Linked DNA regions of Symmachiella dynata. Each later gene encodes a partner of the first gene's protein in a complex. Links are inferred from orthologs where the notes say so. Each region holds a gene or a part of one and is shown on either strand. Other genes may lie near its edges.

Region 1 (4,520 bases):
TCAACCGTAAGAAATGGGCGTCGGTCGACTTGAAGAAATTCAGCCCGATCGAAGATCGCATCTACGAAGCCTTGGATGAGAACACCGAAGTCGACTTCCAAGACCAGCCGTTGACGGATGTGGTTTTGTACCTGAAAGACTTGCACAATATTCAGATCGTGGTCGATGACGTGGCCCTCAACGATGAAGGCATCTCTCCCGATTCGCCCATCAACCTGACACTCGCCGGGATCTCACTTCGAAACGCGTTGAAGTTGATGCTGGAACCGTTGCAGCTGACGTACGTCGTCCAAGACGAAGTCATGAAGATCACCACAAAACGGGTTGCTGAGGAAATCCTGCAGATCCGCGTCTATCCTGTCGGCGACTTGGTGATTCCGATTCAAACCCCGCAAGGCGGTGGTGGTGGCTTTGGTGGTGGCGGTGGACAATTTGGCGGCGGTGGTGGTGGATTCGGTGGCGGTGGTGGCGGATTCGGTGGCGGTGGTGGTGGCTTTGGTGGTGGACAGTTCAATGTCCCCGCGGAAGACGTACCGGCCGAATTTGACAACAAAGCTGTTGATGCCCAGAAAAAAAAACCGTAAAGGGCCGTCAGAAAGGCAAAGACGCCGTTAAGGGCTCCAAAGCCTCTACGGATAGTTCCGCCAAACAACCTAGCTTGTCAAAAAAGAAGCGGAGTCGGGATGCAGATCCCGGCTCCGCTTCGGCATTAACCGACCCCAGTTCGGCTCCACATCCCGCAGATTTCAAGCCGATTCCCTTCCCGGCGATTCCCGTGCAGGGCAATGCGGTTGAGGTTTGGGACAAGTTTTTTGCCACGCATACACCGCAGCCGATCGAGTTTCACGCACCCTTCAAAGCGATTTTTGAATTGAAGGACCATGAGGGAGCGATCGCATTTTTAGAGGCCGCCATTCGGCACGGACAGGGCCGCACGTGGATGTATGAAGTGCTCCCCTTGGAGATGCAATTGGCGGAACGTTCGACCGACGACATCGAACGCGCCATGCTGTCCCGGTCCGATTTTCGTACCGTCGACCAATCCAGCATGATGCTGTCCGCCGCGTACCTTGTGCGGTTTCAACAATTGCCCCGTGCGTTGCATTTGTACCGGCAAGCATCCTCACTGAATCCCGCGCGTCCTGAACCATACGCCTTGGGGTTGCGATTGGCAAAAAAACTTAAAGATAACGATGCTGTGCAATGGGCCGCGTTGGGTATCTTGTCGCACGTTTGGACCACCGATCACCAGTTGCTGCATCGCCAAGCAGAAAACGCGCTGCTCGATTTGGAACAAGAGCTCAGTCGAGTCGGAAAGACCGCCGAGGCGAAAGCCGTTGCTGAGAAAATGGCCGCAGCTAAAACCCACGATATGCAGATCATTCTCCGTTGGCAGGGAGAAGCGGACTTGGATCTGATTATTGAGGAACCCAATGGCACGCTCTGCTCGTTGCAACACCCACAGTCTCCGGCAGGCGGCGTCCTGCTGCACGACGGCATGGGACCGCGACAAACGGAGACCTACGAAGAGATTGTCTATCCACAAGCGCTCACCGGCACCTATCGCATCAAGATCCAACATGTCTGGGGCCGGGTCGTGGCCAAACGCGCCTTGCTCACAGTGACGCAGTATAAGGGGACCGACTCGGAAACAACCAAGACACAGGTGATTGCTCTGACCGATGAGGAGACGGTCGTACGCGTGCAACTCAAACAGGGACGTCGTACACAACCAGTAACCATCTCTGCGGTGCCTCACATGGCCCGCCCGCCGGTTCCGGTCCGCAATCGCAGCCGCATTGTGCAAGCGTCGGCGCAAGGTCGACAAGCCCGCGACGACTTTCTAAGAACGCGCCGCTTAGCAAAACCCGGCGGAAACCGCCGCGCGGGCGTTGGGTATCAACCGGTGATCTCTGTCATTCCCGAAGGCTCTTCGCTGTCAGCGTCGGCCGTCATTTCTGCGGACCGCCGCTATGTTCGCATGCGACTCACGCCCACATTTTCACAGGTCACCGATGTGTTCACCTTTAGTTTCCTCAACACCGGCAGCGGCAATTGAGGCACCCGAATCGCAGCGAACGACAAAAATGCGTTCCAGCTATTTCTTACGCACCAGACCGGGTTGTACACCCACATCCAAGGCGACCGTTTCGCCGCGGGCAAGCAATTCCCACGCAATCGCCGCCATCGCCGCATTGTCGGTACACAATTCCATGGGCGGAATAATCAATTCCGCGCCGCATTGTGACGTTACGTCAGTCAGTTTTTCCCGCAGTCGGCCGTTGGCTGCGACGCCGCCTCCCACGCAGAGTGTGCGATAGCCCAGTTGCTGCAAGGCTTGCCCGCATTTTGCCGCGAGCACATCAACGACCGCCTCTTGAAAACTTGCAGCGATATCGGCGATTTGCTGCCGGGATAGCGATGCGGGATCAACGGTTTTTGCCTGTTGCCCTGCAGCGCGATACAACACAGCTGTCTTCAACCCACTGAAACTGAATTCCAGTCGATCTTGTTTGATAAAAGAACGCGGGAAATCATAGGCCGCTGGATTGCCGTTGCGTGCGGCCCGCTCAATCGAGGGGCCCCCGGGATACTCCAGCCCCAGCATGGCCGCCACCTTGTCAAAGGCTTCGCCGGCGGCGTCGTCGATCGTGGAGCCTAACAACTCCATTTCCAATGGCGCTTGGCAGTCATACAAATTCGTATGCCCGCCGCTGACGACCAATCCCACGGCGGGAAACACATCACGGCCAGCGGCCAGACGGCAGGCAAAAATGTGCGCCTGGAGATGGTCGACGGCCACCAACGGAAGATCGAAGACCGCAGCCAATGTTTTAGCCGCGGTCAATCCAATCAAAAGTGAGCCAACGAGGCCGGGGTGCGTCACTGCGGCGATTGCCGACAGGTCCTGTAGCGTGGCATTGGCTTGCCGTAAGGACTCGTCGATCACTGGCAGAATGTTTTCGACATGCGCCCGCGAAGCGATTTCCGGAACCACCCCGCCAAAGCGTTGGTGCAGATCCGTTTGGGAGGCAACGACATTGGCCAGGATGTTCAGGTCGCTATCGATGACCGAAGCCGCCGTCTCGTCGCACGAAGACTCGATGGCTAAAATCAATCGCCGATCACCGGCACCAGATTCATCGGATGGCAAATTATCGGTCACTGCACTTAAGTATCCGCGCTAAAAAAACGACCGGGAGAACCTGATGGGGCCTCCGCGGTCGTGTGTTGCTGGAGAAACATGCTGGGAAAGTCGCCGGTGAAGATTTCCCCGGTTATTCCGGTTTGGATTCCGGTTCTGGTTTGGATTCCGGTTCCGGCTTAGGATCCTCTTTCGTCTCGGGCACTTTCGCATCGTCCTGTTTGGCGACTTCGTCGTTGTCACCCTCTTCTTTAGCAGGCGTCGTCGGATTCGGTGGTTCGACACCGTCGATCTTGGCTGCTAAGTAGGCGACTGCTGCTTCGAGTTGCCGGTCAGCGAATGTTTCTTTCGGCTCTTCATCTTTGTCTTCGCCGTCGCTGGGTTTGAAAAGTTCCCGTTCAGCGAGATGGCTATGTAAATTGCCGATTTCCCGGTCTCCCAGGCGGATCTTATAGTTCTCGTCCGGCATCACGCCCCATTCATCTTCCTCCTTGGCACCAGGGAAGCGATGGATGTTTTTTCCGCTGGGACGATGGTAACTGGCCGTCGTCAGTTTCAACGCACTATCGTCATAGTCAAGATTGATGACGTTTTGCACGCTCCCTTTGCCCCAAGTCCGCTCGCCGATGATCAACGCGCGTTTGTGGTCTTGAAGACAGGCGGAGACAATTTCGCTCGCCGAGGCGCTGTAACGATTCACCAAGATCACCATGGGGAAATCGCTGTACGTCCCCTGCTTTTTCGCCGAGAAGACCTGCTCCTGCGTGTTACGGCCTTTGGTGCTAACGATTTTTCCCTCTTCGACGAACATGTCGGAAATTTCCGTCGCCACGGAAAGCAACCCGCCGGGATTGAAACGCAGATCCAAGATCAAGCCTTTGATGCCCTCTTCAGACAATGTTTCCATCGTCTCTTTGAGTTCTTCGTAGGAATTACGGCTAAAGGTCGTCAGGTGCAGATAAGCGATCTTGTGTTTTTCATCGACAAAATAGCTCCAGCTACCGTCCTCTTTGTAGCTCAGGCCTCGCACGGTGGCGACGCGGATGATGTCGCGGACGATGGTCACTTCCACCGGTTCGGTTTCGCCGCGATGCAGAACTTTGATTTTGACCGGTTCGCCCGGTTGGCCGCGGAGAAGTTTGACGGCGTCCTCGATGTCAAAGTTTTCAGTCGATTCCGATTCGATGTCCGTAATGACGTCTCCCGGTCTGACACCCGCTTTTTGCGCCGGAGCGCCGGGCAACGGGGCGGCAACAGTCAAACGGTGCGTTGTTGGGTCGAGCGTGACCTGAATCCCGATTCCGCCGAATTGCTGTTCGACCGAATCGCTAAACGCCCGCAGGTTTTCCGGGCTGATATAATTCGAATAGGGGTC
Region 2 (4,546 bases), 1.5 Mb from region 1 along the record:
CGGCATTAACGTCGCCATTCGTGCCGGAGCACAACGAATCGGCTTCACGATTCCCATCGATGATGCCCGCCGCACGATTTCGCGATTGCTGGACAACGAAAAATTCGGCACCTACCACGGCTTGCTCACCAAGGATGTCCGGTCACCTGAAACGAAGAAGATGGTTGTCAGCGGAACGCATTCCGACAGCCCGGCTTTCCAAGCGGGGTTGTTGCCCGGCGATGAAGTCCTCAAGGCGGGTAAAGTGGCAGTGTCGGATCGGGCAGACTTCGAACGAGCGTTGTTGGGAATCAATCCCGGCAAAGAGGTGCCGGTCACAGTACGACGCGATGGCTCTGAGGTCGCCCTGCAACTCCGCATCGGACGCAACGGCGAACGACCCCTCACGAATATCGTGGCTCGTGCCAACAATGGTGACACCAGTTCCTATCGTGGAGATACGCCACAGCAAATGGTCTGGCGGATTCTCGGTTTGCGATTCCGTTCCATCAGCCAAAACCAACTGCCCAACAAGTATCAAAAACACTACAAGGGCGGATTGCAGGTCATCGAAGTCCGTGCCAACGGCCCAGCGGCTGCCAAAGGAGTGAAGTCCGGCGATGTGGTTGTGGGCTTGGCGTTGTGGGAAGCCTATAAGATTACGCATGTGACGTATGCCTTCAATCAACAACGCAAATCGCTGACCGCCAACTCGGCCGCTTCGGAATTGGCACCTGTGAAATGCCATATCATTCGCGGAGAGCAAATTATCGAAAAAACATTGAGCCTTCCCCTGCAAGACTAGTGTTGCAGGTGGTATGGACACATGATTGAAAGTTACTGACTCTGCTGCGTGATGCTAGGACTGTCATCACCTTGACTCACCGGTTGCAGTAAGAAGACTAACGCCGGATCCCAGCGCCGTGGCTAGCTGGGGTCCGGTGTTTTTATGCGCCGAGACGTACGGTCCTTCCCAGCACATCGGTACGGGCCTACAATCCGGGCGAGAGTCTCTTTAACCCCAATCAGCTAAGGTCCACTCGGGTGAACACCGGCCGGCATGAATTTGAACTGATCGCATGGATTCGCCAACAGACCCGCGCTCATGAACGTATCCCGCTGGGAATCGGCGATGACACCGCAGCATTAGCCTTTCCAAATCCGGCGAACTGTCTGGTCACGGTCGACATGCTGATGGAAGGGGTGCATTTTACCATGCCCCCGGCGACGCCCCGGCAAATCGGCCATAAAGCACTGGCGGTCAATCTCAGCGATATTGCCGCGATGGCCGGACGCCCCTTGGCAGCTGTCATCAGCCTCGCCCTGCCCCGTGGTATCCCCGCGAAATTCGCCGAGGAACTGTACGCCGGCATCGGGGAGTTGGCCGACCAATTCGGTGTCGCCATCGCCGGCGGAGATACCAATAGCTGGCAAGGTCCGCTGGTCATCAGCATCACCGCCTTGGGTGAAACAACCGACCGCGGCGCCGTAACCCGCAGCGGCGCTCGCCCAGGTGACGCGATCTTTGTCACCGGAGAATTGGGCGGCAGTCTAGCGGGCAAACACCTCGACTTCACGCCCCGCATCAACGAAGCCTTGAAGCTACATGAAACCGTGGACCTGCATGCCATGCTCGATGTCAGCGACGGCTTGGCAGCGGATTTGCAGCACATTGTCGAAGAAAGCGGCGTGGGAGTTATTTTAGACGAGTCGGCAATCCCCATCAGCCCAGCCGCCCAAACCGCCGCCGGCCAAGACGATCGCTCTGCTTGGGAACATGCCCTCTCCGACGGTGAGGACTTTGAGTTGTTGTTTACCGTTTCAGAGGATGACGCTGTACGGTTGTTGGCCAACTCACCGCTGGAGATCCCACTGTCGCGAATCGGCACGGTCGTTGACGGGAACGAAATGCAATTGCGCACCGCAGCCGGTGAGGTGATCCCCCTACCGGTGTCAGGCTGGAAGCATCTGTTATAATTGCCGCCGGTTTTGATTTTCCGTAACGACAGCTGATTGAGAAAGCCCCACTGTGCCCGGCTCCGAATCATCCTTCCCGAAAACCTGGACGTACACGTCACATGACGAAGTCGAAACTGCTGCAATAGGCGCTGCCATAGGACGCGCTGCTCGAGCGGGGGCGGTGATTGCTTTGGTGGGCAACCTCGGTGCGGGTAAGACGCGTCTGACTCGTGCCGTTGCCAAGGCGCTGGAGGTCGACGAAAAGTTGGTTACGAGTCCAACATTCGTATTGATCCAAGAATACGCCGGTCGACTGCCGGTCTTTCATTTCGATACGTATCGGTTGGGCAGCGTCGATGAGTTTCTGGATCTGGGCGTCGAGGAATACTTTGAAGCCGGAGGCGTCTGCTTGATCGAATGGGCAGACCGCGTTGCCGGCGTCTTGCCTGACGATGTGCTACGGATTGAAATCGACATCACGGGAGAAAGCACCCGCGTTTTCAAGTTCGCCGCCCATGGACCGATCGCACAATCAATTCTCAACGACGTTACTCGCAACGTCGCCGACGCGCATAAAGAAGGTTGAAATTGTGGAACCCGCGCCGGGGGTTACAGCAATTCCGAAATCGGGGTGGGATCTTCCAGGACCGGGGTTGGGCGACCGCGATGGTCTAAGAGATGTAGCGCCGGGTTGAGTCCCATGGCTTTGTAGATTGTGGCATGGATGTGCTCCGGACGGACGGCGCGGGTAAGCGGTCGATAGCCCTTGCTATCGGTCGAGCCGATTATCTGCCCGCCGCGAATGCCACCGCCACCCATCAGGCAGAACATCGAAGCCCCCCAGTGATCGCGACCGGGTGTCCCCTTGCTCAACGGAGGACCGCCATTGCCACCGTCGTTGATCCGTGGTGTGCGGCTGAATTCGCCGCAGAGCACAACCATGGTGCTTTCCAACAGCCCGCGCTGCTCCAGGTCTTTGAACAATCCAGACACAGCTGCGTCGACCCGCGGCAAATACGAGTTCATTCTCGATTCGAGATCCCAGTGACTGTCCCAGCCACCAAAGTGGCAAGTGACAAACCGTGCGCCGGCTTCGACCAACCGTCGCGCCAACAATGTGCTTTGGCCCCAGGTATGCCGTCCATAGAGATCGCGAATCCGTGGATCTTCACGGCTGAGGTCAAAAGCCTCCCGCGCGCTTTTACCGGAGACAAATTCAAACGCGTTTTTGTCGAACCGGTCCATGGCATCGAACGTGGCGGTCTTTTCGACATTGCGGGGAATCGTGTCGAGTTGCGTCAACAACCCGCGGCGATCCTCCAACCGGGTTAAAGACAACCCTTTTGCCAGGTTCAGGTTTTTGACTTTGAATTTATCTTTGTTCGGATCCCCACCAGTCTGAAACGGATCGTGTTGCACGCCCAACCAGTTTCCGCCGAAGTAGCCCGGACGCAAGCCGATGCTACTGGCAACCGGTACGCTGATGTAGCTGGGCATGCCCGGGTTTTTGGCACCCAACTCGCGCGTGATCACGGAACCGAGGGAAGGGAATTTGCCCGATTTGTTCCCGCCGCTGACACCCATCGCTTTGGAGGTCAGCATACGATGCCCACCGGCGAAGTGATCGCCCGTGCCGTGATGGAGTGAGCGGACGATTGAAAACTTGTCGGCGATTTTTGCTTGTTGGGGAAACAGTTCGCTGATTTCAAACCCAGGGACGTTCGTAGGAATGGGATTCCACATACCACGAATCTCAGCCGGTGCTTCCGGTTTCAGATCGTAAAGATCCAAGTGCCCCGGTCCGCCATCGAGCCACAGCAAGATGACTGAGCGATCCCGTTGACCCTCTGCCGCAGTTTCCTTGGCACGCAACACGTCGGCCAATCCCGCAGTCGCCATGCCGGCGACGCCCAACTGTACAAAGCTGCGGCGACTCATGCCGTCGCAGTACTTTTCCGTGTTTCCCATATCGACTTGCAACATCGTCGGTTTCTCCCAACCTAAATGGGGGCAATCGTCCCACGTCATTGCGGGGCCCACAACGCATCACGCGGCATTGATGTGAATTCTACTCAAATCACTGCAATCCATGCAACGTGATCTAGGGAATATACCAGGGTCGTCGGCTGTGTAGAGTGGTCGGTGGCTAGTGGCCGGCGGCCAGAATCGGGGGAGCGATTTCTCGTGATTGGTCGCGGGGGGAGAAGCTTAGAGCCTAGTCCGCCAGTTCGAAATGGACTTCCCACTCACCACCTCAAGCCTGTCTCCTCACGCCTGTTTGACGCAAAAATAGACAAATTTCGCTCCCCGTCGCATCTTCTTAAACAGTCCGCGATTGAGCATTTCGCAGTTGTAGCCAAGTTATTCCGTGATAAAATGGGAAATCGAGATTTCTTGCTCGCCGTGATTTCACAGGCAAGCCCCGTGTCGATCGATTCTTCCGCGAGTACTCACACTTGCGTGATACGGGTAAAAAATACCGTTCGGAATGCGTTCTCTAACACGAAAAGGTAGTCTCACATGCGCTCCATGCATCGCATATTTCTGTCGGCTGTTTGCGGGTTGTTGCTCAGCGGATTGCCCGAACTCTGTCAGGCCCAAGAAGCTG

Evidence for each region. The genes of interacting proteins can lie anywhere in the genome.
Region 2: the proteins of tsaD (region 1) and tsaE are in contact, whole or in part, in a crystal structure (PDB 6N9A), measured with the Thermotoga maritima proteins. The link is inferred for Symmachiella dynata from one-to-one orthologs. Residues at the interface, in WP_004082750.1 of Thermotoga maritima: Cys10, Asp11, Arg49, His50, Leu82, Gly84, Gly135, Gly136, Glu154, Thr155, Leu156, Asp157, Asp158, Ser159, Glu162, Asp165, Lys166, Arg169, Leu170, Tyr175, Lys213, Thr214, Leu217, Tyr218, Gln221, Arg222, Asn324; in WP_004082108.1 of Thermotoga maritima: Leu37, Gly38, Lys46, Lys57, Val59, Lys60, Ser61, Thr63, Phe64, Thr65, Leu66, Met67, Val69, Pro71, Tyr82, Arg83, Leu84, Asp86, Asp88, Phe89, Asp93, Ile128, Asp130, Glu131, Arg134.

What each region holds. Positions count from the first base shown.
Region 1 is NZ_CP036276.1:4,965,238-4,969,757, reverse strand. The notes cover bases 1,133-4,024. They hold tsaD (tRNA (adenosine(37)-N6)-threonylcarbamoyltransferase complex transferase subunit TsaD), read right to left. Parts: upstream 3,167-4,024; coding sequence 2,099-3,166; downstream 1,133-2,098. Other genes in these bases: Mal52_RS18820 (S41 family peptidase), read right to left, coding at 3,279-4,024; Mal52_RS30660 (YfaP family protein), read left to right, coding at 1,133-2,059. Also shown: Mal52_RS18835 (vWA domain-containing protein), read left to right, coding at 1-584; more of Mal52_RS30660, read left to right, coding at 659-1,132; more of Mal52_RS18820, read right to left, coding at 4,025-4,520.
Region 2 is NZ_CP036276.1:6,415,346-6,419,891, reverse strand. The notes cover bases 849-3,766. They hold tsaE (tRNA (adenosine(37)-N6)-threonylcarbamoyltransferase complex ATPase subunit type 1 TsaE), read left to right. Parts: upstream 849-2,008; coding sequence 2,009-2,524; downstream 2,525-3,766. Other genes in these bases: Mal52_RS24430 (DUF1501 domain-containing protein), read right to left, coding at 2,548-3,766; Mal52_RS24440 (thiamine-phosphate kinase), read left to right, coding at 1,024-1,956. Outside these bases: Mal52_RS24445 (trypsin-like peptidase domain-containing protein), read left to right, coding at 1-784; more of Mal52_RS24430, read right to left, coding at 3,767-3,921; Mal52_RS24425 (secretin N-terminal domain-containing protein), read left to right, coding at 4,459-4,546. UniProt on the Escherichia coli protein: Required for the formation of a threonylcarbamoyl group on adenosine at position 37 (t(6)A37) in tRNAs that read codons beginning with adenine.